3 regions of the Paenarthrobacter aromaticivorans genome follow, and region 2 is predicted to be linked to each of the others. Evidence: riboswitches for the same ligand, from Rfam matches in the RefSeq annotation. Region 2 holds a riboswitch; each other region holds the start of a gene.
What was found. A riboswitch is a leader RNA that binds a small molecule or an ion and turns the genes downstream of it on or off. The one in region 2 is predicted to bind thiamine pyrophosphate.
Positions count from the first base shown of each region.

Region 1: linked by a shared signal. The riboswitch ahead of KSW38_RS08285 (FAD-dependent oxidoreductase) and the one ahead of KSW38_RS13760 (bifunctional hydroxymethylpyrimidine kinase/phosphomethylpyrimidine kinase) in region 2 are both predicted to bind thiamine pyrophosphate.
Region 3: linked by a shared signal. The riboswitch ahead of thiC (phosphomethylpyrimidine synthase ThiC) and the one ahead of KSW38_RS13760 (bifunctional hydroxymethylpyrimidine kinase/phosphomethylpyrimidine kinase) in region 2 are both predicted to bind thiamine pyrophosphate.

Region 1 covers NZ_JAHOPC010000003.1:360,184-367,314, forward strand. Annotated here, with positions in the region: gene moeB (molybdopterin-synthase adenylyltransferase MoeB) at 1-163, opposite strand, end outside; gene KSW38_RS08255 (TetR/AcrR family transcriptional regulator) at 170-904, shown strand; gene KSW38_RS08260 (DUF3107 domain-containing protein) at 955-1,179, shown strand; gene KSW38_RS08265 (cytochrome c-type biogenesis protein) at 1,215-1,517, shown strand; gene KSW38_RS08270 (4a-hydroxytetrahydrobiopterin dehydratase) at 1,612-1,947, opposite strand; gene KSW38_RS08275 (thiazole synthase) at 1,962-2,759, opposite strand; gene thiS (sulfur carrier protein ThiS) at 2,762-2,998, opposite strand; gene KSW38_RS08285 (FAD-dependent oxidoreductase) at 2,995-4,263, opposite strand; TPP riboswitch at 4,256-4,373, opposite strand; gene thiE (thiamine phosphate synthase) at 4,401-5,084, shown strand; gene KSW38_RS08295 (ferritin-like fold-containing protein) at 5,128-5,796, opposite strand; gene KSW38_RS08300 (RNB domain-containing ribonuclease) at 5,838-7,131, shown strand, end outside.
Region 2 covers NZ_JAHOPC010000008.1:61,285-68,415, reverse strand. Annotated here, with positions in the region: gene proB (glutamate 5-kinase) at 1-452, opposite strand, end outside; gene obgE (GTPase ObgE) at 442-2,028, opposite strand; gene rpmA (50S ribosomal protein L27) at 2,162-2,425, opposite strand; gene rplU (50S ribosomal protein L21) at 2,485-2,793, opposite strand; gene KSW38_RS13760 (bifunctional hydroxymethylpyrimidine kinase/phosphomethylpyrimidine kinase) at 3,172-4,713, opposite strand; TPP riboswitch at 4,705-4,803, opposite strand; gene KSW38_RS13755 (Rne/Rng family ribonuclease) at 4,964-7,131, opposite strand, start outside.
Region 3 covers NZ_JAHOPC010000003.1:15,400-22,530, reverse strand. Annotated here, with positions in the region: gene ffh (signal recognition particle protein) at 1-232, shown strand, start outside; gene KSW38_RS06795 (alpha/beta fold hydrolase) at 339-1,061, shown strand; gene thiC (phosphomethylpyrimidine synthase ThiC) at 1,044-2,891, opposite strand; TPP riboswitch at 2,887-2,994, opposite strand; gene KSW38_RS06785 (amidohydrolase family protein) at 3,079-4,161, shown strand; gene KSW38_RS06780 (VOC family protein) at 4,239-5,111, shown strand; gene KSW38_RS06775 (hypothetical protein) at 5,218-5,670, shown strand; gene rpsP (30S ribosomal protein S16) at 5,859-6,278, shown strand; gene KSW38_RS06765 (RNA-binding protein) at 6,280-6,522, shown strand; gene rimM (ribosome maturation factor RimM) at 6,654-7,131, shown strand, end outside.

The DNA.
Region 1 (7,131 bases), on a different contig from region 2:
GAACTTTCGCATTCTTAAGCCTGCGTTGGCCCAGAGCGCCGATTTCCGGAATGATGAGATGCCGGGAGTACCGTTCCACCTCGGCCGGCGTTAGTGCGGCGGCCGGTTCAACGAGGGGTGGCAGGACAGCGGGCGCGGGGTGGGCAGCAAGAATTGAGGCCATACCCCAATGTATGCCTGCCGATGCCGCCCGGTCATATTACCCACCGGTACAGTGGTCATAACTGCAAAGGAAAGGCGGCAGACTGTGGCTGACGGCACACGGGCAAACGATGGAGCACCAGCGAAGCAAGAACGGACTGGTTCGACGCGTTCAGCGAGGTTGCCCCGGGACGAGCGCCGCGCACAACTGCTTAACGCCGCGTTGGAAGTTTTCGTCTCCAACGGCTTCCACGGCGCCGCCATGGACGAAATTGCCGAGACAGCGCATGTGAGCAAGCCGGTCCTATATCAGCACTTCCCTTCCAAGCGCGAGTTGTACATGGCGCTGCTGGACAGCCACCTGGCCGCCCTGACCGATTTGATGCTCAACGCCCTGAACTCCACCACGGATAACAAAGAGCGCGTGAAGGCAGTCATGCGGGCCTACTACAGGTTCATTGCCGACGACGACCAAGCCCACCGCCTGGTTTTCGAGTCTGACCTCATTAATGACCCCGATGTCAGCTCGCGCTTGGAGACGTTCAACAAAACGTTCGCCGACGCCGTGGCCCACGTCATCGCCGAGGACACCAAATTGCCTCCTCTGGAGGCACAGCTCCTGGGCCGGGGACTGGCAGGAATGGCGCAGGTCAGCGCCCGCTACTGGCTGGAAACCGATGGAAACCTGGACCTCGATGTAGCCAGTGATCTGATCTATCGTTTAGCTTGGCGCGGAATCAGTCGATTCCCCAAAGAGTCCTAGGCTACAAATAGAGGACTGACTTAAAACTTGATTGGCTTGGAGGCCTTGCTGTGGAAGTAAAGATCGGCATTCAGAATGTTGGCCGTGAAATTGTGCTCGAATCCGCACTCGATGCTGATGCTGTAGCCAAGATCGTCGGAGAGGCCATCTCCAAGGGTTCGGACCTGCGGCTCACGGATGAGAAGGGCCGCCAGATCATCGTTCCGGGCAGCGTGTTGGGCTACGTTGAAATTGGTGCCGAGGAAGTCCGCCGCGTCGGCTTCGGCGCACTCTAGCGGTTCCCGGCTACAGCTGCCGCTAAGGAGTCTCCATGCTTTCACTCGTTGTGGTGGTTCTTGCCACCATCGCTACAGGCTTCATCGTGTGGGCAAATGACAAGCGACACGGCAAGTACGGCGTTGCATTGCCGGCGGGCGTTTCGGCAACCGTGGGCGTGCTGAGCTGGATAGCTTTCATCATGGCCGGCTTTGGTTACCAGCCCGGGCTGACCTGGATCCCCTGGATCCTCCCTATCGTGTTGGGGACGGTCATCGCGATTGCCGTTGTGGTCTTTCTGGGCCGCAAGCGCACCCAGCATGACACCGCCGCCCTCACCAAAGCCCTGAGGCTCTAGGCGCTGGTCGCTCTCAAACGACGCTGTTCAGTCTTAAATGGCTCTGGCCATCACCCGTGGGTGATGGCCAGAGCCATTTAACCTTCTGTCCCGTTCAAGCTCCTGGGTAGCGATCCGGCTGCGCCGCGGCACCTGATGCGGCTGCGGCCTCGCTCACGGCGGCCGCAGCGGCGACGTCGCGTTGGGTCACCTGGCCGCCGGCGTCGTGGGAAACGTAACGCAGGAACACCCTGTTGTAACGCCAGTCAAGATCCGGATGGTGGTTCTGTTCCTCGGCGATCTGGCCAATGGCGGCAATGAGCGCCAAGGCGTCCGCCGCCGTCGAGGTTTTGAACACCGTCACCAGGCCGTCCTGGAGCCTCCAGTCCGGAAGGTCCTTGAGGGCGGCCTCCATAGCGACCTGGGTCAATGGCTCTTTCCTGTCAGCCACAACGGCTCCTTCATTCAGAGGAACTCTGCCCGGCCTTCCATGGCCGATGACGCGAGGGCGTGCTCCCGGCGCGGGATACGGCCTGCCTGCTTGGCCAGCCTACCGGCGATCACCGCGTGTTTGAAGGCTTCGCCCATCTGCACCGGATTCTGCGCACGGGTCACAGCTGTTGCCAGCAGGACAGCATCGCAGCCCAGCTCCATGGCAAGCGCGGCATCAGAGGCGGTCCCGATGCCGGCGTCAAGCACTACCGGCACGGAGGCCCGGGACACGATCAGTTCGATGTTGTGCGGGTTCAGGATGCCCAGCCCCGTCCCAATAGGCGAGCCGAGGGGCATGACTGCCGTGGCACCCAGGTTTTCCAGCCGGAGCGCAAGGACAGGATCGTCATTGGTGTAGGCGAAGACCTTGAAGCCACGGTTCACCAGCTGTTCCGTTGCCTCCACGAGTTCCACCGCGTCCGGAAGGAGCGTGTGTTCATCGGCGATGACTTCCAGCTTCACCCAGTCCGTCTCCAGCGCCTCCCGGGCGAGCTCTGCCGTCATCACTGCGTCCTTGGCAGTAAAACAGCCAGCGGTGTTGGGCAGGACCCGGATGTTGTGATCCAGCAGGAGTTGAAACAGTGAACCTGTCTCGGCCGGTGAGTATCGCCGCATTGCCACAGTGGTCAGTTCCGTTCCTGACGCCAGGAGGGCTGCTCCCAGCCCATCCAGACTCGGCGCACCACCGGTACCCATGATCAGGCGGGAGCCGAATTCGACGCCGTCGATCACTAAAGCATCAGTGCGGATCTCAGTATTTGCTGCGGTCATTTTCAGCCTCCCTGGACTGCGGTTACGAGTTCGAGTTCGTCTCCATCGGCGAGCGCAGTCGCTGCCCATTGGCTGCGCGGCACTACCTCGGAATTACGTGCGACGGCGACACCCAGCTTGCCGCCGTCGGCTGCCTGTCCCCGGTGGTCCAGGACGCGGCCTGTGATGGCGCTGACCAGCGTGCTGACTGATGCGTCGTCCGCCACGGCGTGATCGGAGCCGTTGAGTTTGATGTTCATGGTGTGTCCTTGATTGCTGGTTGGAGGCGGTGATCCCGCGTTGCCGTGAATCGATCGGGCCGGAAAATGGACCATCGGGGGTCGGCTGAGCCGCTGATCAGCCCGCCTACGATTTTGGCGGCCACAGGCGTCAACAGGACGCCGTGGCGGAAGAACCCGGTTGCGATCACGAGACCGTCGATAGTGCCTTCGGGCCCAGTAACGCGTCCCAGTAATGGTGCGTTGTCAGGAGTCCCGGGCCGTGCGCGAGCTGTCGCCTCCAACAGTTCCAGTTCCGCTACCGACGGAACCAACACCTGTGCATCCCGCAGCAGTTGGTAGACGCCACCGGCGGACACTGCATTGGTGGATACCGATAGTCCGTCCTCGCGCTGGGTGGCTCCAATCACCACCGTGCCATCATCCCGGGGCACGATGTAGACCGGCACCCCGCGGACCATGCCCCGGACGGTGGATGTGATCAGGGGCTGGAGGTGTTGGGGAACGCGCAGCCTGAGAATGTCGCCATAAACGGGCCGCAGGGGCAGATTGAGGCCCTCGGGGAGATTGCCGATCCTTGCTGCGTCGAGTCCGCAGGCCACTACAGTCTCCGAAGCCAAAATGACGACGCCGGAGTCCGTTTTGGTGCCGGGATACAGTTCGACCCCCGAGACCCGGTCCCCATCCCAGAGCAACCGGGATGCTTGGAACGGCAGGGCGAAACCGTCTTCAGCCCCGGAAACCCACGTTGCATCACTTGGTCCGTGGGCTGACAATCCTTCCAGGAGGCATCGTGCAAGGCGCCGAGGATCCACCTGGTGATCGGCTGGTATGTCGAAGGCACAGGAGATCTGTGGGCTCAGCAGAGGCTCACGCTCACGCGCTTCCCGCAATGACAAGGGCTCCACGTGCAGCCCCGCGGCCTGCTGCACGATGCGGAGGTCTGCCAGCGCGCGACGGTCCGCGGCGTCGGCACCAACGGCAATGGTCGACGTCGTGCGGTATCCGGTGGCTGATTCGCTGCCCTGGACGCTCCGGATGAAAGCGGGCCACAGTTGCGAGGATTCCAGCATGAGTTCCAGGAGGTCTTCCTCCTGGTAGTGGAGCTCACTCACCGGAGCCAGCATCCCGGCGGCAGCGAACGTCGCACCCGATGCAGGGGTGGGATCAATGAGGACCACGGAGCGGCCCTGGCGGCGGGCTTCGTGCGCGATGCCAAGGCCAATGATGCCGCCACCAATCACGGCCACATCTGCATGCAAGGGGTTTTGGCGGGATTCTGCCATATGTTTCCTTCCCTACGCCGGTATTAGCCGGATCAGGTCAAGCGGTCGGCGCTGAAGCCCTCTCAGCCGGACGGTCATATGACGCTGTCACGGCTCCCGCAGTACGTGCCCAGTTTAGAGGAACTACTCTGGTTTCCATGACCCAGCATGATGTCCACACCACTGCCCGTCTCTACTTGTGCACCGATGCCCGCAAACGGCAGGGCGATTTTGAAGACTTCGTCGACGCCGCGTTCGAGGGCGGCGTAGACATCATCCAGCTTCGCGACAAGACGCTCGAGGCCGCCGAAGAGCTTGAGGTCCTGGAGGTTCTGCACGACGTTGCCCAACGGCACGGGCGGCTGTGGGCCGTCAACGACCGCGCCGATGTTGCCAGTATTTCCGGGGCTCCGGTGTTCCATATCGGGCAAAAGGACATCCCCCTGCGCGCCGCACGTCACCTCCTCCACGACCGCACCGTGATCGGCCTCTCCACCCATACGCCGGAGCAGGTTGACGCCGCCATAACGGCCTCCCCTGGCAGGAGTGGACTGGATTATTTCTGTGTTGGTCCGGTGTGGGCAACGCCCACAAAGCCTGGTCGTGACGCAGTTGGGCTGGACCTGGTCACATATGCCGCGGAAGCCGTAAAACGCGCAGACGAGGAAACTGTTGGTGGCGTGCTGCTTCCCTGGTTCGCGATCGGTGGCATCGACCTCAGCAACGTTGAACAGGTGGTTGCCGCAGGAGCGAGCCGGATCGTCGTCGTGCGGGCCATCACTGAAGCGGAGGACCCGACGGCGGCAGGCAAGGCGCTGCTGGGAGCCCTCGACGCCGGCTAGACAGTCGGCTCGGACTTGGGCGGCGGCTAGGGCGGGTCGAAGCCTAAGCCGTCAGTCCAAGCCCCGACATCCGGCGCCCGTGCCGCTCGGCAAGCTCAGCGGTGAGTGCCCTGACTGCTGCTCGGGCATCCCCTCCGGCCTTGAGGAGCGGTCCCAGGTCGGGATGTTCCATGCCGACTCGTTGGGCTTGGGTAAGTGCCTCACCGACAAGGCGGCGACCCCACAAAGCCAGTCGCGATGACAGGCGCGGGTCATCCGCCAGTGCGCGCCGCAGGAGGATACGGAGCACTTCCGTGGCTTGGTCGGCGGAGGCAACCTTCTGGACAAAGAGTTGCGTCCCGGCATCAAGGAATGAGGCGACCATGCGGTAGAAGTCCGAAGACACGGTGTCGATCACATACGCCTTCATGACGGATTCAAACCAGTCCGCTGGCCTCGTTCGCTCATGGAAGTGGTCAAACGAACGCTGGAACGGAAGCATGGCCTCTTCGGCGTCGAGTCCCATCTCCGAGAGCCGGCTGCTGATCATGGCGAAGTTTCCGTAGGCACCCACAGCGATCTTCGCCAGCACTGCCCTGTCATGGAGCGTGGGAGCGTACCGGGAGTCGAAAGACAGCCGGCCAAACGCCGAGAGCTCGCCGTATGCCATGGCTCCCAACAGCTCCGAGGAGAGGCGCTGGACACGAGCATTATCGTCCAAGGAAGTGCTCATGGTCCAAGACTATCCAGCGATTTCGGGCTAACCTGATTTTCGTGTCACATCATCGGATTTCGCCCAACGTCGACGACTCGTCGGACCAGCTCGCGGAGGCATTTGCAGCCCTCCGGACCGAACTGGAGCTCCCGGGCGAGTATCCGGCCGAAGCCGTGGCGGAAGCCCGGAAAGCAGTAGAAAACCACACGCTGCCGGACCGTGACCTCAGGGACATTCCGTTTGTGACCATCGATCCAGCCACGTCCACCGACCTGGACCAAGCGGTATTCATTGAACGTGCCGGTGACGGTTACAAAGTCCTCTACGCAATCGCGGACGTGCCATCCTTTGTGGCTCCCGGCGGGGCGCTCGATGCCGAAACCCGGCAACGGGGACAAACGTTTTACGCTCCTGACGGGAGGATCCCGCTGCACCCGGAGGTTATCAGCGAAAACGCAGGAAGCCTGCTGGCTGGCCAAGACTGCAGCGCTTTCGTGTGGGCCTTCGAACTGGACCACAACGCGGAGGTATCCACCACGTCCGTGGCCCGTGGCACCGTCCGTAGTCGCGCCAAGCTCAGTTACAAAGGTGCCCAGGAACTGATCGATGCCGGCACAGCCCCAGCGGTCCTTGAACTCCTTAAGGAGGTTGGCCTGAAGCGCGTTGAACTGGAACGACTCCGCGGTGGCGCCAACCTGAACATGCCGGAGCAGGAAATCGTCCAGGCGACCGGTGGCGGGGGCTACAGGATTGTGGCCGCGCCGTCCCTGCCTGTGGAGGACTGGAACGCGCAGATATCCCTCATGACCGGGATGGCAGCGGCCCAACTAATGCTCGACGGAAAAGTGGGCATCCTGCGCACCATGCCGGCACCGGATGAACGGTCACTGCTCCATTTCAAACGCCAGACCAAGGCTCTCGGAAAACCCTGGGACGGCGAGGTCACCTACGGTGAGTACCTTCGGACACTTGACGCTTCGGATCCCAAACAGCTTGCCATCCTGCACTCGGCAGGCACACTCTTCCGCGGCGCTGGATACACGCCTTTCGACGGCGAACTTCCACCCAACATTCTGCAGTCAGCCATCGGCGCGCCCTATGCCCACACGACTGCCCCTTTGCGTCGCCTCATCGACCGCTTTGTCCTGGTGATCTGCGAGGCCCTCAGCAATGGCCACCAGATCCCGTCGTGGGCGCGGGAAGCACTTCCATCCCTGCCTGAGATCATGGCGTCATCCGACCAACTGGCCGGGCGGCTTGAGCGTCTGGCCATGGACACCGTGGAAGCTGCACTCGTGGCGAACCACATCGGCGAGGAGTTCGACGCCGTCGTCATCTCCGGTTCCAAGCCCT
Region 2 (7,131 bases):
ACGACCGGAACGACGCCAAGATTCAGCAAGCGGTCCAAGGCCCGGAACGCGTTGGTGTGCTGGGTCCTGCGCATGAGGTCGTCAGCCGTCAGCAGGACCTGGCTGACCGTGACGCCATGCGCGCTGAAAGCCTGCGTATAGCGCGCCATCAGCAGGCCCTGCCCCACGCTTGCCGCGGCTTGCTGGGTGGCAAGATCCTTCGGACGCTTGGCCAGCCCAAGCGGGGCAAGGCCGGCTGCAATCGCACCCGAAGAAACCAGGATGATTTCCGTGCCGGCGTTACGCTTGTCAGCCAACGCATTAACCAGCGACGTCAGCGATTTCTCGGAGATGCCACCTTTGATACTGGTCAGCGAGGACGAGCCAACTTTGACCACAATCCTCTTGGCAGTAGCCAGGGCCTGGCGCTCAAGAACCTCTTCGTTCGGAACTTCGACGGTCCTAGTCGTCATCACCGGTATCCAGGTTGCCTTCCGTTACAGGCTGGGCACGACGGCGGCTGACGGACTCAGTCCAGATGCCCGCCTTGCGCTCGGCTTCCAGTTCGGCGCGGGCAGCAGCCTTGGCTTCGCGGCGCTCAATCTGTTCATCGCGCTTCTGTGAACGCGTGGGACGGTCGCCGATGTCGGCAACGCGGATGTCGGTACCGCGGGGAGTTGCCAGCAGTTCAGCGCCGGCCATCATGGTGGGCTCCCAGTCGAAGACCACGCCATCGTCCTCACCGATGACCACGGTATCGCCAGGCTTGGCACCAACTTTGAAGAGCTCAGTCTCGACGCCAAGCTTGGCCAGGCGATCAGCCAGGTAGCCGATGGCTTCCTCGTTGGTGAAGTCGGTCTGCTTGACCCAGCGGACAGGCTTCTCCCCAAGGACGCGGAACAACGGTTCGAGGTTCTTTTCCTCGCGGCGGATCCGGAATCCGCTCTCGTTGACGGCACGCGGACGAAGGATGGGCGGGGCAACCTTGGGAGGCGCAGTCTCAACCGCGTCCCGTGCGGCCTTGACGATCTCAGCCATGGCGAAGCCAAGCTGGCGCAGGCCTTCATGGCTGGTTGCCGAGACTTCGAAGACCCGGTAGCCGCGTGCTTCGAGGTCGGGCCGGACGAACTCGGCCATGTCCTTGCCGTCAGGAAGGTCCACCTTGTTCAGGACAACAAGCTTGGGACGTTCATTCAAGGGCACAACCTCGCCGTCGACGCCGGCATAGCTCATGTCAACGGCGTACTTCTCCAGTTCCGCCTCAATGATCGCCAGATCGGAGAGGGGATCACGGTCCGATTCCAGGGTTCCGCAGTCCAGGACGTGCACCAGGGCCGCGCAGCGCTCCACGTGGCGCAGGAAGTTGTGGCCAAGGCCCTTGCCCTCGCTGGCGCCCTCGATCAGTCCGGGCACATCCGCGATAGTAAAACGGATGTCGCCGGCCTGGACAACGCCAAGGTTGGGAATGAGAGTGGTGAAGGGGTAATCGGCAATCTTGGGCCGTGCAGCTGACATCGCTGCAATGAGGCTGGACTTTCCTGCGGACGGGAATCCGACCAAAGCGATATCGGCGATGGACTTCAGCTCCAGGACGATGTCGCTGGATTCGCCTTCGATGCCCAGCAGCGCAAAGCCGGGCGCACGGCGCTTCTGGGACGAAAGCGAGGCATTTCCAAGGCCTCCCTGGCCACCTGCAGCCGCAACATATTCGGTGCCCTCGCCAACGAGGTCAGCCAGGACTTCGCCGTCCTTGGTCTTCACCACGGTGCCGTCCGGCACAGGAAGGATCAAGGTTTCGCCGTTCTTGCCGCCGCGCCAATCGCCCATGCCAGGGCCACCGTTGGTGGCGTGGCGGTGGGGGGCGTGGTGATAGTCCAACAGGGTGGTGGTCTGCGCGGAAACCCGAAGGATGACGTCTCCACCATTGCCACCGTTGCCGCCGTCAGGACCACCGAGTGGCTTGAACTTTTCCCGCTTGACAGAGACACAGCCGTGGCCGCCGGTTCCGCCGGATACGTGCAGGACTACCCGGTCTACAAAGCTCGCCACGTGAATCTCCTCTTGCTGTTGCCAGCGCTGTTGCAAAAACCAGAGCGCCATAAGCGCCCTAATCGATTGTAATGCGGTTAAAAGAACGGTGGAGCGGGCCGTTTGGCCCGCTCCACCGGTTCAGAACTTGTTGTTACTCTGCAGCTGCAGCAGCAACGATGTTCACTACGCGACGACCGCGGCGAGTACCAAACTCAACCGCACCGGCCTCGAGTGCGAACAGGGTGTCGTCGCCACCGCGGCCGACGCCTGCACCCGGGTGGAAGTGGGTTCCACGCTGGCGAACGATGATCTCGCCTGCGGAAACTACCTGGCCACCGAAACGCTTGACGCCGAGGCGCTGTGCGTTGGAGTCACGACCGTTGCGAGTGGAGCTCGCGCCTTTTTTGTGTGCCATGTGAAATGCCTGCCTCTAAATTTCTGGGGAAACTGAAAATCTGAACAGAGTAACGAAAGTTACTTGATGCTCGTGATCTTGATCTTGGTCAGTTCCTGACGGTGACCCTGGCGCTTCTTGTAGCCGGTCTTGTTCTTGAACTTCTGGATGACGATCTTGGGACCGCGAAGGTCCTCAAGGATCTCAGCCGTGACCGTGACCTTGGCCAGGTCCGCGGCAGCGGACGTGACCTTGTCGCCGTCAACCAGGAGCAAGGCGGGCAGCTCAAGCGTGCTGCCGGCTCCACCGGGGACGCGGTTCAGCGTTACGTAGTCTCCAACGGAAACTTTTTCTTGGCGGCCGCCTGCGCGGACAATCGCGTACACCACTTGGGTACTCACTTCTCTCGACGTTTCTTACTAAATTTGCGTGCGGAACCTTGAACCGGAATCAGGCTTGGTTCGCGCTGTGCCTCAACGCCGTGGACTTCAGATCGAAGCCCGCGAGTCATCCCATGAACAATTCCAAGGGGCATAACCCAAGTGTTGGCGTAAGCACCGAAGATCAAGATTACGCTAGTTTGACCTTCAGCTGCAAATGAGGCCGGGTCCGGAGGCTATCGAGTGACTTGCGCCACCAGTTGTAACGGACTCTCCCGGCACCGTGCCCATACAGCCTACAGGATTTGCACGGCGATACTGCGGTTTGGCCCGCGACGCGCTGGAGCTTTGTGGATTTGTTCCACTCGGCAACCTCGGAAACCCTGCTTAGGCGAAGAGCCTGGGGGCATCGAAGAAGGCCGTTTCGTAGCGGCAGGACTGGGCGAAGGCCTCAACCATGGCCTTGCGTTCCTGCGCAGAGGCGCCAGCTGCCGCAGCATCGGTAAAGTCGATCGCCTTCCGGGTTGCGGCAGCAAACTCCTCGTCCGCGTATGTCTTCAGCCATGCGGCATAAGGGTGGTCGCTGGGAGCGCCGGCTTGGACATACGCCGCGTGAAGTTGCTGCCCTACCTCCGCGTACAGCCAGTAGCAGGGCAGGATTGCCGCCAGCAAAACGGCGTAACTGCCCGAAGCCGATGTCGCCAGCAGGTGGTCCACGTACGACCTTGTCATGGGTCCGGTTTCTGTTGAAGCCGGACGCGTGCTCAGCCAGTCCCGGTGGAGTTCGGACTCGACCTCAAGGCAGAGTTGCGATGATTTTGCCCAGAAGAGCTGTTCTTCTTCCGTGGGGGCAAGCGCACCCGCACGCGCCAAAACCCGGGAATAGCCGTTCAGGTAGATGGCGTCCTGGGCGAGGTAGTAATTGAACTGGGGCTCCGGCAGACGCCCCGACTGCAGGCCCTGAATGAAAGCGAGGCCGTATATTGCCTCCAATTCAGGTACAGCTTCGGCCCACAGCCGCGCGGCAAAGTCGCCGGATTTCCCGGCAGGATTCAGCGCTGGCTCCAGGTGATGGAAGTGGTGGACCGGCCCGCTACCCTTGCCTACCTTGAGGCCGTCGGCCGTCGCGAGGGCCTGCAGCAGCCACGGCTTGACCTCGCGGAGCGATGCCTCCCAATCGTCCGTGCGGGCTTGGACCGTGGCCAATGCCGAGGAAAGCGAGCACCCTGTTCCGTGGCTGTTCCTGGTATCCACTCGGGTCCCCGGCACCTCGATGACGTCCTGGCGCAGCAAACCGCTCGTGTTGACCAGCGCATCCGGACAGTCGTTTCCTGCCAAGTGGCCACCCTTCAACAAAACGGTCGTTCCGCACTCAGCAGCCAGTCGCTTGCCTTGGTCAAGCGCCGTCGCCCAGTCCGGGGCTTCTGGCTCACCTAACAACATCGCCAGTTCGGGAAGGTTTGGGGTGATGAGATCCGCCAACGGCAAGAGGCTGCGCAGAGATGCTTCGGCGGTCTCATGCAGAAGACGGTCGCCGCTGGTGGCTACCATCACCGGGTCAAGGACCACGACGGCGGGACGCACCTCTTCGAGCCAACTGCGGACTTCGTCGATGACGGCCGCGTCACCCAACATCCCGATCTTGACCGCATCAATGTCAATATCGCTACTGATCGCGTCCAGTTGCTGACGGAGGAACTCCACGGGCGGAACATGAACAGCGCTGACGCCCAGGGTGTTTTGGGCCGTCAAAGCCGTAATGGCAGCCATGCCATAGCCACCGTGCGCTGCGATGCTCTTCAGGTCTGCCTGGATTCCGGCGCCGCCAGAAGGATCCGAGCCTGCAATGCTGAGCACACGCGGATGTGGCCGGGCCGGAACTGCTCCGATACCAACGGGGTAGACGGCGGAATTCGACGATGAAGCCATGGTGGACATCCCTTCGCCGGTGCTAACCGGACAGGTTCAACGGGTCTGGATCTCAGCCAGGCCCAGTGCCCGGCACCCCGTGTCAGTTTCCTAGCGTAGCCCGTAAGCCCGTCGGCCCGGGAACCGGACGGCCTCCGGGAATGGATGTGACTGGCAGCAACGAAAGAGTCCCGCAGCATCCGCCGAAACGGATGCTGCGGGACTCTTATTGCTCTACGACCATGTCACTGCTTAGTGGCGTGTGCCGTGCTTACAACTCGGAAGCAGGAACTCCCACCCCAAGGATGATGGGCTCGTCAGCTACCTTCTTTTTGGCAGGCTCTTCTGCTGCCGGCGCCTTGGCCTCATGGGCCGATCCACCTGCGGCGGCAGCAGTTACGTCGTGATGTTCCACACTGGTTTCGTTGGCGGCACCCTGCGCCCTGCTGGCACTGCGGTTCCTTCGGCCGCGACGGCCACGGGAACGCGATGAATGATCGTGCTCATCCTCAGTGACAGCAGGAGAACTGGCCGGGGAAACCGCGGAAGCAGTCGCAGGTTCGGAAACCGAAGACGCCTCTTCCTCTGCAGCCGGTGCGGCACCGAGGTGCGAAAATGCCTCTGCCAACAGGTCCAGGCTCATGGCCGGCTTGCCGGCAGGTGATTCCTCGTGGTGCTCCACAAACGGAAGAGCCACTTCTTCGCCACCGAAACGCAGAACTGGGGTGGAGCGTGCTTCCCGAACCGCAGCGTCATGACTGGCGGCATCACGTGCAGCCGGTACCCCGGCATCGCCGGTTGCAGCTTCAGGGGCGGATTCATCCGTGTGACCCTGCTGGCCTCCTGCGCGGGCTTGCTCCTCCGCACGGTGAACCTCATCATCGTGCAAGTGGGCGGCATGCGCTGCGGCGGCGATGGTGGCAAGAGCTGCCCTGGTGGCCTCAGCCTTGGCCTGGCGGACCGGGTCCACGGACTCAGTGGCCGCCGGAGCCGCGGGGGCGGCAGGCGTGCTGTGGAGCGTAGGGGGCACTTCGGCCATTGCGGCTCCCCCACCTTTCCCACGGCGACGCTTGCGATCCGTGCGCGCAGCAGGCTGTTGGGGTTCGGCGTGCGGACGGTGGTGCTCGGCAGCAACGACGTTGGCGCGTCGGTGTTCCACGGGCTCGTCATGGGTGACGACACCGCGCCCGGCGCAGTGCTCGCACTGCTCACCAAACACCTCAAGCAGGCCTGTGCCCATGCGCTTGCGCGTCATCTGCACCAGGCCCAGCGACGTCACTTCGGCCACTTGGTGCTTGGTGCGGTCACGGCCCAGGCATTCCACCAATCGGCGGAGCACCAGGTCACGGTTCGATTCGAGGACCATATCGATGAAGTCGATGACGATGATGCCACCGATATCACGCAGGCGCAGCTGGCGAACTACTTCCTCGGCCGCTTCAAGGTTGTTCTTGGTGACGGTTTCTTCCAGGTTTCCACCGCTGCCGGTGAACTTACCTGTGTTGACGTCCACCACGGTCATGGCTTCGGTGCGGTCGATGACAAGGGAACCACCAGACGGAAGGAAAACCTTGCGCTCCAGTGCCTTGTGGATCTGCTCGTCGATCCGCCAGGCAGCAAAGATGTCCTGATCCTTGGTCCACTTCTCAAGGCGGCCCACCAAGTCGGGAGCAACGTAGGTGACGTAAGCCTCAATGGTGTCCCACGCGTCGTCGCCGGAAACGATCAGCTTGGAGAAGTCTTCATTGAAGACATCCCGGACCACCTTGATGGTCAGGTCAGGCTCGCCGTAGAGCAATTCCGGGGCCAGCACCTTGGTGGAGGACGCCTGCCCTTCAATGCCTTCCCACTGCGCGCGCAAACGGTTGATGTCGTGCGTCAGTTCTTCCTCGGAAGCACCCTCTGCGGCCGTGCGCACAATGACGCCGGCGTTCTCCGGCAAGCGGTCCTTGAGGATGCGCTTGAGGCGGTTGCGTTCGACGTCGGGCAGTTTGCGCGAGATACCGGTCATGGAACCGCCCGGCACGTACACAAGGTAGCGGCCCGGAAGGGAAATCTGGCTGGTGAGGCGGGCGCCCTTATGGCCAACGGGGTCCTTGGTAACCTGCACCAGGACGGAATCGCCGGACTTCAGCGCATTCTCGATCCGGCGCGGTTGGCCCTCAAGGTTTACTGCATCCCAGTTCACTTCACCGGCATACAACACCGCATTGCGGCCCCGTCCGATGTCAACAAAAGCAGCCTCCATAGAGGGCAGGACGTTCTGGACCTTGCCCAGGTACACGTTGCCAATGAGGGAGTCCTGCTGGGTCTTGGACACAAAGTGCTCAGCCAATACGCCGTCTTCAAGAACCGCGATCTGGATTCTGTCGTCGCGCTGGCGGACGATCATCTGGCGATCCACGGACTCGCGGCGGGCAAGGAACTCAGCCTCTGTAA
Region 3 (7,131 bases), on a different contig from region 2:
TGGAATGGGTGGCCCCGGCGGAGGCCGCAAGGGCGGCAAAAACGCTCCGAAGAAGAAGGCGCGCTCCGGCAACCCCGCAAAGGCAGCCCAGGAACTCCGGGACGCCGAGGCCAAACGGGCCAATGCGGCCTCGGCAGCCCCCACGGGAGCGGCGTTCGGCCAGGGCGCTGCGGACTTCGATCCGTCCACGCTGAACCTCCCCAAGGGCTTCGAGAAGTTCCTGGGCAAGTAACCCGGAACCTCCGACTCACTGTGACAGTTGGCGCCGTTGTGAATTCCCATAACGGCGCCAACTGCTTTTTGGCGGGGATGTCAGGGCTCTGGACTAGGGTGAATCCATGCACAAACAGCGCGTAGTCTTCGTCCACGGACTGGGGAGTTTTGGCGCCTCGGCATGGCCCAAGCAGCACGGCATGGCCCTGTCATATGACGCACTGTTCCTGCGCCGGCACGGCTTTGATCCCGTGGCTGAACCCATGGAATCAGACGTCGCTGCGGATGTCGGCATCGTGGTTGCTTCGCTGGTGGATTCTGGTGGCGGCCATGTGGTGGCGCATGAGCAAGGTGCAATCTCCGCCATGCTCGCAGCAGTTGAACGCCCGGACCTGATGCATTCACTGACACTGGTTGAACCGGCTTGTTTATCCCTGACAGCCGAGCTGCCTGCCACGACATTCCATCGTTCGCTCATGGAACCGCTGTTTGACGTGCGCAACCAGCTTAAGGACGCCGACTACGAACGCGAATACTTCAGGCGTGCATTTTCGGCCGAAGCCAGCGGGCCGGACACGCCCGAAGCTCGCCGTTCCGCACGTCGCCTCCGGCTGCAGGCACCTCCTTGGGAGGCGCCCCTGCACATAGTTCCGGGTGTACCTACCCTCGTCCTTACGGGCGGGTGGGAGCCACTGTACGAAGAAATCGCGGGGTACCTGGAGGACACCGGTGCCCTCCGCCGCGTAGCAGCTGGAGGGCACCGGCCCCAGGACTCGGTGGATGGAGACCGGATTATTCGCTCTTTTGTAGCCGATGTTGTCCGGACGAGGTCAGTTAAGGTTTCCTGAAGTCTCCGCCGTCCGGGTTGGGGGAAGCTGCAGCTCAGGCAGGTACACCTTGCCGCCTGACGCCAGGAATTCTTCGCTCTTTTCCCGCATGCCGTCGTAGATCCCGGCAATGGTGGCCTGCGCCTCGGCCGAACCGAACTCGTCCCTGATGTCCTGGCTGATGCGCATCGAGCAGAATTTAGGTCCGCACATCGAGCAGAAGTGCGCGGTCTTGGCAGGTTCGGCGGGAAGTGTTTCGTCGTGGAAGGCTTCTGCGGTAACCGGGTCCAGGGACAGTGCGAACTGGTCGCGCCAACGGAACTCGAACCTGGCCTTGGACAAAGCGTCGTCGCGTTCGTTTGCGCCCGGGTGTCCCTTGGCGAGGTCCGCTGCGTGCGCTGCGATCTTGTACGTGATCACACCGGTCTTCACATCGTCCTTGTTTGGCAGTCCAAGGTGTTCTTTGGGCGTCACGTAGCAGAGCATGGCCGTGCCATAGCGCGCAATTTCCGTTGCACCGATTGCCGATGTGATGTGGTCGTAGCCAGGAGCAACGTCCGTGACCAGCGGTCCCAAGGTGTAGAAGGGGGCACCTTTACAGAGTTCCTGTTGGCGTTCCACGTTCTCGCGGACCAAGTGGAAGGGAATATGCCCGGGTCCTTCAACCATCACCTGCACATCAAATTCCCAAGCGCGCTGGGTCAGCTCGGCAAGCGTATCGAGCTCAGCGAACTGCGCGGCGTCGTTGGCATCGGCTGTGGCGCCGGGACGCAGGCCGTCGCCCAACGAGAAGGCGACGTCGTACTTGGCAAAGATTTCGCAGAGCTCATCAAAATGCGTGTAGAGGAAGTTCTCCTCGTGGTGCGCCAGGCACCACCCCGCCATGATCGAGCCGCCGCGGGAGACGATTCCTGTCACACGGTTTGCCGTCAAGGGCACGTACCGCAGGAGCACTCCGGAGTGGATTGTCATGTAGTCAACGCCCTGTTCGCATTGCTCGATGACGGTATCCCGGAAAATTTCCCACGTGAGCTTGTTGGCTTCGCCGTTGACCTTCTCCAGGGCCTGGTAGATGGGTACAGTGCCGATCGGAACGGGGGAGTTGCGGATGATCCACTCGCGGGTTGTGTGGATGTCGTCGCCAGTGGACAAGTCCATGACGGTGTCGGCACCCCACTGGGTTGCCCATTGCAGCTTGTCAACTTCCTCGGCGATGGAACTGGTGACGGCCGAGTTTCCGATGTTGGCGTTGATTTTGACCAAGAAGGCCTTGCCAATGATCATGGGCTCGGATTCCGGGTGGTTGATGTTGTTGGGAATGATGGCGCGCCCGGCAGCCACTTCGCTGCGTACCAGTTCGACGTCACAATTCTCACGCAGTGCGACAAACTGCATTTCCGGCGTGATGATGCCTTGCTTTGCATAGTGCATCTGGGTGACCGTCTTACCTTCGACGGCGCGGCGGGGCACCGGTTGCGCCCCCTTCCACTCCTGGGATGCTGCACCGCGGCGTACCGCTGATTTGCCGTCGTCGAGCAGGTTCCTCTCCCGCCCGGAATATGCCTCGGTATCTCCCCGGGCTTCGATCCATCCGGTGCGGAACGGTTCCAGGCCCACCACGGGGTCGCTGCCCGGTCCGGCAGTTCGGTATACCTGCAGTGGTTCGTTGGCCTCACCGTTGGGGGAGGGCTCCAACGCAATCTCCGTAACGGGGACCCGGATACCATTTGCCGGGTCTTCCAACCAGGCCAACGAATGGGACTTCAGCGACTGCGTGACGGTTTCCGCCGCTTTTTCGCTGGTGTTGGTCTGGTTTTCGGCAGAGCTGTGCTGTGTTTTGGTGGTGCTCAAAGGATTACTCACTTCCTTCGCCGGCATTACCCGGACAGGTTCAACGGTCGCAGACTGCTTCAGTCCGATCTCAGCCCCTGCAGGGGCCCCCGTGTGGTCGTAGACGAAGCTACCACAGCTCCGATCGGCGTCCCAGTCACACCCGGTCGTGAGGATTGGCCCATGCCTGGCAGATTAGGCTTTTGCCATGGCCAACATCATCGAATTCACCGGTCCTGTGCTTGTCGCAGGAGACGAGCAACGACACGGACTGTGGTCCGTTGATGGCAAACTGACGTTCGACCGTCCCGTTGCCGCGCCCGATTCCACACTGGAGGGGTGGGTCCTTCCTGGTTTTGTAGACGCCCATTGCCATATTGGACTTGGCGTCGGCGGGGCGGTTGATGAGCAAACAACTCTTGCCCAGGCACAGGCGGACCTAAAAGCCGGCACATTGTTGATCCGTGACGCCGGCTCGCCAAGCGATACACGTTGGGTTCAGCGGCGGGAGGACCTCCCACGGCTGCTTCGTGCCGGACGCCACATCGCCCGGAGCCGGCGTTACCTGCGTGGCTTGGGCCACGAAGTGGAGCCGGGCGAGCTGGTGGAGACAGTCCGTAAGGAAGCCCGGGACGGGGACGGTTGGGTGAAACTAGTGGGCGACTGGATCGATCGCGGTGCCGGTGACCTCTCCGCCTCGTTTCCCGCGAACGTCGTAAGGGATGCCATCGCCGCCGCCCACGACGAAGGGGCCAGGGTGACGGCCCACTGCTTCGCTGAAGACACCATTGATGACATGCTCGACGCCGGGATTGACTGCATTGAGCATGCAACCGGCCTTTTGCCCCGGCATATTCCCCGCCTGGTGGAGCAGTCCGTCCCGATTGTTCCTACGTTGGTAAACATCGCGACTTTTCCGGATATCGCCGCCCAGGCCGCACCTAAGTTTCCGGTCTATGCCGAGCACATGACCCGGCTTTGGGAGCGGCGCCGAGAACGGGTGCTGGAGGCCTACCAAGCCGGTGTTTCCATCTATGCGGGAACTGACGCAGGGAGCGTGATCAAGCACGGCAGGATCGCTGACGAAATGAAGGAACTGCACGACGCCGGCCTGCCGCCCACTGCCGTTCTGGGCGCCGCCACATGGGGCGCACGGAAGTGGCTCGGAGCCGAGGGCATCAGCGAAGGGGCAAGTGCCGACGTCGTGCTTTGCCGGGATGATCCCAGGAAGAACCTCGCAACTGTGGCAAGCCTGAAGCATGTAGTCCTGCGCGGAAAACTGGTCTACTAGGAATAAATTGAAGCTTCAAGTAATTTAGATTAGTAGAACGTGCCGAAGGGCGGCCATCTATGAACCGGGAGCTTCACATGACGACGATATCCAACCAGGATCTCCTTCCTGCCGAACTCACCATGGGCACCGTCATGCTCAAGGTCGGCGATATGAGGGTAATGAGTGACTACTATCAGCGTGCCTTGGGCTTGGAGATCGTGGCCGAGCAGGATGGCGGGCTGTACCTCGGGCGCTTGGGCAAGCCTGTAGTCCACCTCGCTCCCGCTGCCGGCCTGCAGATTCCAGGCCGTGGGGAAGCGGGGCTTTTCCATACGGCCATCCTGTTCCAGGACCAGCCTTCCCTGGCGGCCACCATCGCCACTGCGGCAGAGTATGAACCGCGCGCCTTTGTAGGCAGTGCTGACCATTTGGTGAGCGAAGCGTTCTACTTCACTGATCCGGAAGGCAACGGCATCGAGCTCTATTACGACAAACCGCGCGATGTGTGGCAGTGGGATGGGAAGACCGTGGTGATGGACAATGTTGCCTTGCCGCCCCAGCGTTTCCTCCAGCAACACTTGAGTGAGGCCGCCGTGACTGGCCAGCGGGAAGCCGCAGCCGGCGTCGGGCACGTGCACCTTCAGGTAGGTGACGTACAGACCGCCCAGGATTTTTATGTGGACACGCTGGGTTTTGAGAGGACGGCGGGCTGGCACGGGCAGGCGTTGTTCGTATCTGCCGGCGGGTACCACCACCACATGGCGATGAACGTGTGGAACAGCCGAGGGGCTGGACCCCGAAAGGACACTCTGGGCCTGGGCGAAGTCTTGATCGAGGTGCCGTCCGCGGATGACGTCGCCGCACTGGCTGACCGGCTGAAGGTTGCGTCCGTGGCGAACCACCATACGGGCCTGGAGCTTCAGTTCGAAGACCCTTGGCGCAACAAGCTGCGCGTGGCAGTGCGCTAAGCATCCTCGCGCTGGCTTCCGCGAGCATGGGCAGGGACTGCATTAGGCTGGGCATTGACGGTATTTGCCCCCTTGGGCCTTGCCGCCGCCCCGTCAGCACGAACGAATGAGAGCACTCTCCATGGGCTTTGCCGAAATTTTTGTAGCCACCCACGATGAAGCACTCAAGAGGGCAGCTGCCTTGGATCGGGGCGCTGACGTTACCGGCCCCGCCGTCAGGATCGATGGCATCACCGACTTTGAGGTCGAACAATTGGGTGACCTTGCGGGTAAAGCCGTCCACGCTGCCGGCGCAGACTACGAACTGGCGCTGGTGGATGTCACCAGCGACGCCCTCCTTGGTGTTCCGGAGGCGATGGTGAGGGCGCTGGCCGAGTTGCTGACGTATGAAAGCGAAGGCGACGGGAACGTTCTTGACGACGTCGCTGCGGCGTGGGCGGCTCAGGACGACATGCCTTTTGGTGCGGACGAATCGCGTCAATACGTGCAGCAGTTGGCCGCCTTGGCCACTGACGTGGAAAAGGCGGAGCGGTCAGGGCTCTACGTTTGGTCTGTCTGACCGTTGTGGCCGGGAGTGGCGAAAGTCGTAATTACTTCCGGCATCTGGCACAATGGTCAGGTACTTGATTGGCGCGGCCCCTCTCTCCGTGCCCAAATCTTGTCCTTTCGAACCCCCAAGTATGGCCCGCCCCACGGGTGCAGAACGTCGGGTTCAACCCCGTTTCAGAAACAGGAGTGACCACAAAAGTGGCCGTAAAGATTCGCCTTAAGCGCTTCGGTAAGATGCGCGCACCGTACTACCGCATCGTCGTCATGGATGCCCGCGCCAAGCGCGATGGCCGTGCCATTGAAGAAATCGGCAAGTACCACCCCACCGAAGAGCCGTCGTACATCGAGGTCGCTTCCGAGCGCGCCCAGTACTGGCTTTCCGTTGGCGCCCAGCCGACCGAGCAGGTTGCTGCGATCCTCAAGATCACCGGTGACTGGCAGAAGTTCAAGGGCCTGCCGGGCCAGGAAGGCACCCTGAAGACCAAAGCTCCGAAGGAAGCCTTCGTAGCCCCGGAGAAGGGTTCCGTCATCATTCCGGAAGCCATCACCAAGAAGGCCAAGAAGGACGAAGCCGAAGCTCCGGCCGAGGCTGAAGCAGAGACCACCGAGGCTGAGTAAATTGCTGGCAGAAGCGCTCGAGCACTTGGTCCGTGGGATCGTTGACAGCCCTGAGGATGTCAAGGTCAGTGCCAGGAACAACCGCCGCGGGGAATCCCTCGAGGTGCGCGTTCACCAGGAGGACCTCGGACGGGTGATCGGCCGTCAGGGACGTACCGCACGCGCATTGCGCACTGTGGTTGCAGCCCTGGCAGGTGGCGAGCAGGTCAGGGTCGACGTCGTCGACACCGATCGTCGCCGGTAACGCGCTCAGCAATACTTGTCTTAGATCCGGCCCCTTCACCGAATATGGTGGAGGGGCCGGATTGCTTTATCGATCATTTCACTTCCGTTGCTGCCATGCAGCGCGGGCACAACGAGAATTCAGAGGAACCCATGCAGCTCCAGGTGGCCCGGATCGGCAAACCCCATGGCATACGCGGCGAGGTGACGGTGCAAGTGCTCACCGACGCCCCCTCCGAGCGCTTCGTCGCTGGAACCGAATTCGTCGTGGAACCGGCCTCTGCGGGCCCGCTGACCATCCGCAGCGCCAGATGGAACAAGGACATCCTCCTGCTGGGCTTCGAAGAAATTGCAGACCGCAATGCCGCCGAGGCCATCCGTGGCGCGAAGCTTTTCATTGAAACCGAAGAACTCGACGACGAAGACGACGATGAAGGCTGGTATGAGCACGAACTCGTTGGGCTGGAGGCGCGGGTTGGCTCACGGGTTGTGGGCAAAGTTGCCGCGCTGACCACAATGCCGGTTCAGGACCTGTTGACGGTCAAGACGGAGGAAGGAAAGGAAATTCTGGTTCCCTTCGTCGATGAAATCGTGCCAGAGGTCAACATCGAGGACGGCTTCATTCTCATCA